One region of the Streptomyces sp. FXJ1.172 genome, then DNA from elsewhere that is predicted to be linked to it. Evidence: riboswitches for the same ligand, from Rfam matches in the RefSeq annotation. Region 1 holds a riboswitch; the other holds the start of a gene.
What was found. A riboswitch is a leader RNA that binds a small molecule or an ion and turns the genes downstream of it on or off. The one in region 1 is predicted to bind magnesium.
Positions count from the first base shown of each region.

Region 1 (3,399 bases):
AGACCCAGATAGCCGGCGGACAGCGTGATCCCGATGAACTCGGTCACCAGAGTGAGCGCGTTCAGCAGGAACAGGTCGATGACGCTGAACGCGCCCCAGAACTTTCCGAACCGCTCCAGGATCAGCCGGGCATGGCCGACACCGGTGACCGCGCCGAGGCGGAGCACCATCTCCTGGTTGATGTAGAGCACGGGCACCAGCAGGAGCAGGGTCCACAGCAGGTGGGTGCCGTAGTTCTGGCCGGCCTGGCCGTAGGTGGCGAACGCGCCGGCGTCGTTGTCGCCGACCATCACGATCAGGCCGGGGCCGACGATCGCCAGCAGCGTCTTCAGCTTCGCCGACAGGCCGCGGCGCTCGCCGTGGTCGTCCAGGCGGATGGTGCCCAGCGCGCCGTGGATGTCGCCGATGTGCGCGTCGTCGAGTACCGCCGCGCGGGGTGCGGCGACCGTGGTCACGGTGGTGTCGGTCATGGTGGTGCCTCCCTGGTCCCCCGGTCCGGGGGAGGTCGGGGGCACGCGGCAGCCATCACCCCTGCACGCCGAATGCGCGCAGGACAGCATCACCAGCGGGCGACAGGCATGCCCGTGGATGTGGCGCGACCGAGGTGCCGCGCGGGGAGGGTGGTGGTTACCGCGTGCCGGAAGAATGCGAGGACAAGCGGGTGCGGGGCCTACTTCGGCCCGGACTACTGCATTCCATGTCTCTCGCCTCCTTCCGGCCGGAGACGCCCACCGATGGGCGTCGTCATCGACTCGGCAAGGAGCGGCCAGCCCAGAGGGCGGCTCACCCCAACTCGTCAGAGCTTTGGCACTCCACGGCGTAATCCCAGCCGTTGAACCGGGTGGGAAGCCACTTGGCCTCACCCCTTAGGCCGGGGAGAGGTGTCCTGAACCTGGGCGTCTCTCGACGTCGTGGGGTCAGTGGCCTGTGTCCGTGAAGACGCCTCACCGAACGAGGTGCCTCTTCAAACCTCCACAAGGCTACGCCCGCGCCGGGGGTGCCGCTCACCCGATTTACGGAGCCTTGACGGCACACTGACCGCATTCTCACGAAGTGCTGATGCCCCAGCGAGGATGCGTGCTTCAGCGAGTATGCGTGCTTCCTTTGCCGGTCAGGGCCGACCGTGCGCGATCTACAGTGGCACTTGGACGACACGTGCCTCGTCGGAGGAAGGGGGGACTACGGCGGCGTGAGCGACCTCGACATCCGGTACGCGCGCCGCGCTGTGCGCCATGCCGCCCGGCAGCTGGCCGAGGACGCCCCGAAACTGACCGCGGGCTCCGCGGACGCGTTTCGTGCCGGGCTCGCCACCCGCACCGCCGGCCTGCGCAGAGCCGCGCTCGCCGCCGGATCACGGGCATACCCGAGGACATCATCGCCGCGGACGGGCGCCTGCCCGTCGCCGTCGTGCATGGGTGGGTGGCGGCCAGGTTCTCGCCAGGACACTCCGGTGACAGGTGACCGTGGCGGACAACGCCGGTGACGGCCTGTCTTCGACAGCCCTCGGTCAAGGACCGGTCATGGATTAGGGAGGCGGGCGGACGCGGGCGTAGTCTTTATGCGGTTTGAACAGACACCTCGTTCGGTGAGGCGTCTTCACGGACACAGGCCACTGACCCGACGACGTCGAGAGACGCCCAGGTTCAGGACAGGTCTCCCCGGCCTAAGGGGTGACCCCAAGTGGCTTCCCTTACGGGGATCACCCCGTGGAGTGCCAGAGCTCTGACGAGTTGGGGTGTGCCGCGGTCGAACGTGCCCGGCTGTCCCTTGCCGCAAGACCGCGACGCCCTGCGCGCGGCTGTGACCGGGAGGAGGCGACATGGACAGTAGTCCGGGCCATAGTCGGCCCCTCTTCGTGTTGTCCGCGCCGTCCTTCCGCGGCCCACGGTAGCTCGTTCCTCACTGACTCATCCGGTCCGCAGCCGGTGGCCCGTCCTGCTCACCAGTTTCGACAGGCCACGTGCCGGCGTATGCCCTGGCGTGCCTGCCACCGGCCGGTCCGGGGAGGAAGAGCGCTGCAGAGGGCCGCCCGCTGCCCCGTCATGACGGGGCGAGGGGGTGTTCATCTTGGCTGTCCACACTCTGCTCATGTCCAGCACGGCTCGGTTCCGCGACCGCCGGGTCCACCTCGAACGCCGTGTCACCGCTACCAAGGCGGTGCGCACCTCCCTGGTCTCGCTGGCCGGGCTGATCGGCGGCTCGGCCACCAATCAGGCGGGCGAGGAGGTCGGCCGCGTCGTCGACGTGGTCGCCCGGCTCTACGGCACGGAGCCGTATCCGCCGGTCACCGGGCTGATCCTGCGCATCGGCCGCCGACAGACGTTCCTGGCCGCGGAGGCCATCGGCAAGGTGCAGGCAGGCCACGTACAGCTGCGCACCGCCCGCGTCGACCTGCGCGACTTCTCCCGCCGCCCCGGCGAGGTGCTGCTGGCCAAGGACATCCTCGACCACCAGCTCGTCGACGTGGACGGCGTCCAGGTCACCCGGGCCGCCGACCTGTACCTCGCGCCCCTGGTCGGCCAGGTCGTGCTGGTCGGCGTGGATGTCTCCCTGCCGACCCTGCTGCGCCGGCTCGGCCCGCGCCGCTGGCAGGCCCGGCCGACCCCGGATCGGGTACTGGACTGGCAGGCGGTGGCGCCGTTCGCCGAGCAGGCCACCGAGGGGCCGCCGGAGGTGCGGCTGCGCGCCTCCCGCGCCGCGCTGCAGCGGCTGCGCCCCGCCGAACTCGCCGACATCCTCGAAGACCTCGGCCGCAACGAACGCCAGCAGCTGCTGGGCTGGCTGGAGCCGGAGCAGGCCGCCGACGCGCTGGAGGAAATGGAACCGCACGAGCTGGAGAATCTGCTACGTGAGGCCCAGCCGGAGCACGCCGCCCGCCTGGTGGACGAGATGGAGCCCGACGAGGCCACCGACGCCCTGCGCGACCTCACCCGCGAGGAGCGCGAGGCCCTGCTGTCCCGCATGCCGAGCGGCGAGGCCGCGGAGCTGCGACGGCTGCTGACCCACCGCGAGGGCACCGCAGGCGGCGCCATGACCACCCTGCTGATCACCTCCCGCCCGGACGAGACCGTCGCCAAAGTGCGGGCACAGCTGGCCGAACAGGCCGAGCACCGCACCGAGATCGACGCGATCGCTGTCGTGGACGACAACGGCCGGCTGCTGTGTGACCTCCCCCTGTTCGACCTGGCCGTCGCCGAGGACACCACCCCGATGGCCGACCTGGTGACCTGGCGATCCCAGTTCGGCCCGCCAGCCACCGTCCGCCCCGACACCCCCCTCGGCGAGGCCGCCGACCAACTGGTCGACTCCCGCGCCACCTCACTTCTGGTGGTCGACGACACCGACCGGCCCCTCGGCCGGATCCTCGCCGACGACCTGCTCGACTACCTGCTGCCCGAG
Region 1 is NZ_CP119133.2:216,307-219,705, forward strand. Features, by position in the region: gene A6P39_RS01170 (NRAMP family divalent metal transporter) at 1-470, opposite strand, end outside; M-box (ykoK) riboswitch at 781-963, opposite strand; M-box (ykoK) riboswitch at 1,571-1,742, shown strand; gene A6P39_RS01175 (magnesium transporter MgtE N-terminal domain-containing protein) at 2,089-3,399, shown strand, end outside.

Region 2 (3,399 bases), 940 kb from region 1:
CGACCGCCGCGATCATGGTGAGGCGCCGCCAGCCGGTCCGGCGGGCGGGCGCGGGGGCCTGCGGTGCCGCGGTGGCGGTGTCGAGGTCGCGGGTCACTGCAGGAACCTCCGGAAGTGCAGCCGCCCGCGTTCGGGCAGCATCGCGTCGAGCAGGTCGTCGGCCAGGATCCGGCCGATCGGGCGGTCGGTGTCGTCGACCACCAGGAGTGAGGAGGCGCGGGCCGCGACCAGTTGGTCGGCGGCCTCGGAAAGGGAGGTGTCGGCGCGGACGGTGTCCGGCGGGCCGAACTGGGCGCGCCAGGCGACCAGGTCGGCGATCGGGGTCGCGTCCTCGGCCACCGCCAGGTCGAACAGCGCGATGTCGCACAGCAGCCGGTCCTCGCCGTCCACGACGGCGACGGCGTCGATCTCGGTGCGGTGCTCGGCCTGTTCGGCCAGCCGGGCGCGCACCTCGGCGACGGTCTCGTCCTGGCCGGCGGTGATCAGCAGCGTGGTCATGGCGCCGCCCGCGGTGCCCTCCCGGTGGGCCAGCAGCCGGCGCAGTTCCGCCGCCTCGCCCTTCGGCATCCGGCTGAGCAGGGCCTCACGCTCCTCGCCGGTGAGGTCGCGCAGGGCGTCGGTGGCCTCGTCGGGCTCCATCTCGTCCACCAGGCGGGCGGCGTGTTCCGGCTGGGCCTCGCGCAGCAGGTTCTGCAGCTCGGCCGGCTCCATCTCCTCCAGGGCGTCGGCGGCCTGCTCCGGTTCCAGCCAGCCCAGCAGCTGCTGGCGTTCGGCACGGCCGAGGTCTTCGAGGATGTCGGCGAGGTCGGCCGGGCGCAGCCGGTGCAGCGCCGCCCGGGAGGCGCGCAGCCGTACCTCGGCCGGGCCCTCGGTGGCCTGCTCGGCGAAGGGTGCTATGGCCTGCCAGTCCAGCACCCGCTCCGGGGTGGGGCGGGCCTGCCAGCGGCGCGGGCCGAGCCGGCGCAGCAGGGTGGGCAGCGAGACGTCGACCCCGACCAGGACGACCTGGTCGACCAGGGGTGCCAGGTACAGGTCGGCGGCGCGGGTGACCTGGACGCCGTCGACGTCGACCAGCTGATGGTCGAGCACGTCCTTGGCGAGCAGGACCTCGCCGGGGCGGCGGACGAAGTCGCGCAGGTCGACCCGGGCGGTGCGCAGCCGTATGTGGCCGGCGTGCACCTTGCCGACGGCGGTGGCCGGAAGGAAGGTGTGGCGGCGGCCGATGCGCAGGATGAGCCCGGTGACCGGCGGGTAGGAGTCGGTGCCGTAGAGCCGGGCGACGACGTCGACGACGCGGCCGACCTCGTCGCCCGACTGGTTGGTGGCCGGGCCGCCGATCAGCCCGGCGAGGGAGACCAGCGAGGTGCGGACAGCCTTGGAGGCGGTGGCGCGGCGCTCCAGATGGACCCGGCGGTCACGCAGCCGGGCCGAAGTGGACATGAGCAGAGTGTGGGCAGCCAAGATGAACACCCCCTTGCCCCGGTGTGACGGGGCGACGGGCGGCCCGTGGCAGCGCGCGTCCTCCCCGGGCCGGGGCACCGGGCACACCGGGCGCGCACAGGGCGCAGCCCGGCACACGGCCTGTCGGGCCGGGCCGGTGGCTGGGCGGGGGTCAGGGAAGGAAGGGCTGCTCCGGGCCACGGAAGGACGGCGCGGACAACACGAAGAGGGGCCGACTATGGCCCGGACTACTGTCCATGTCGCCTCCTCCCGGTCACGGCCGCGCAGAGAGTGTCGCGGTCCTGTGGCGGAGGGCAGCCGGAACCGGTTCGGTCCGGCGCACCCCTACTCGTCAGAGCTTTGGCACTCCACGGCGTGATCCCCTCGCGGGGAAGCCACCTGGGGTCACCCCTTGGGCCGGGGAGACCTGTCCTGATCCGGAGCGTCTCTCGACGGGTGGGATCAGTGGCCTGTGTCCGTGAAGACGCCTCACCGAACGAGGTGCCTTTCCTTTTCCGCACCTACGATACGCCCGCCGCGCGCCGCCTTTGCCCTGCATGACCGGCCCTTGACCTGCACACTACGGAACAGAGACAGAGTAACAACAGGGAGCTGCGCGTGGCCCCCGGCGGCCTTCCCGTCCCTGGCGGGCGACCGGAATCGCGAACTGCTTGGTGGGACACGGGTGTTCGGACGTAGGTTGTGCCGTGACCGATCCATGCCCTGGCCGAAAGATGGACTCGACTCATGACCGACCCCGTGGCGTCGCCCCAAGCAGCGATGCGCCAGAAGATCGACACGACGGTGCCGCACTCCGCCCGGATCTGGAACTACTGGCTCGGCGGCAAGGACAACTACCCCGTCGACGAGGCGGCGGGCGACGCGTACACCGCCGTCTTCCCCGGCATCGTCACGATCGCCCGCGGCAGCCGTGCCTTCCTGCGCCGCAGCATCACCCATCTGGTCGCCGAGGCGGGCATCCGGCAGTTCCTGGACATCGGCACCGGCCTGCCGACCGCGCAGAACACCCATGAGGTCGCGCAGGGGATCGCTCCCGAGACGCGGATCGTCTACGTCGACAACGACCCGATGGTCCTGGCCCACGCCCGCGCCCTGCTCTACTCGACCCCCGAGGGCGCCACCGCCTACATCGACGCCGATGTGACGGAACCGGACCGCATCCTCGCGGCCGCCGCCGACACGCTGGACCTCAGCCGCCCCACCGGACTCATCCTCAGCAACATCCTGGGCCACGTCGCCGACTACGGCCAGGCCCGCTCGATCGTCGCCCGGCTGCTGGACGCCCTGCCGTCGGGCAGCTACCTGGCCGTCAACGACGGCTCGCGCGGCATCGACCCCGTCTTCGAGCAGGCGCAGGACGCGTACAACAGCAGCGGCGCCGTGCCGTACAACCTGCGTACCGTGGACGAGATCACCGCGTTCTTCGACGGCCTCGAACTCGTCGAGCCCGGCGTCGTGTCGGTCACGCGGTGGCGTCCGGAGCCGGGTTCGTCCGCCCCGGAGATCGTCGCCGAGCACGGCGGCCTCGCCCGCAAGCCGTAACGCGGCGACAGCGCCGGCCGCCGCGCCTCCCGTACGGAGGCGCGGCGAAGCGGGCGTTGTCCGTGTGACGCCGCCCCCGTCAGTACACGTCCCGCACATAGCGCTTGTCGGCGGCGAGTTGCTTGATGTACGCGGCCGCCTCCGTCTCGTCCAGGCCACCGTGCACGGTGGCGATCTCGCGCAGGACCCGGTCGACGTCCTTGGCCATGCGGGAGGCGTCGCCGCAGACGTAGAAGTGGGCGCCGTCCTGGAGCCATGACCACAGCAGCGGGCCGTGTTCGCGCATCCGGTCCTGGACGTAGACCTTGGCGCGACGGTCGCGGGAGAAGGCGGTGTCCAGGCGGGTGAGCGTGCCCTCGCTCAGGAAGGCGGCCAGCTCCTGCTCGTAGTAGAAGT
Region 2 is NZ_CP119133.2:1,154,485-1,157,883, forward strand. Features, by position in the region: gene A6P39_RS05560 (NRAMP family divalent metal transporter) at 1-97, opposite strand, end outside; gene A6P39_RS05565 (magnesium transporter MgtE N-terminal domain-containing protein) at 94-1,440, opposite strand; M-box (ykoK) riboswitch at 1,777-1,948, opposite strand; gene A6P39_RS05570 (SAM-dependent methyltransferase) at 2,188-3,003, shown strand; gene A6P39_RS05575 (bifunctional nitrate reductase/sulfite reductase flavoprotein subunit alpha) at 3,083-3,399, opposite strand, start outside.
Region 2: another riboswitch for magnesium. It lies ahead of A6P39_RS05565 (magnesium transporter MgtE N-terminal domain-containing protein); the one in region 1 lies ahead of A6P39_RS01175 (magnesium transporter MgtE N-terminal domain-containing protein).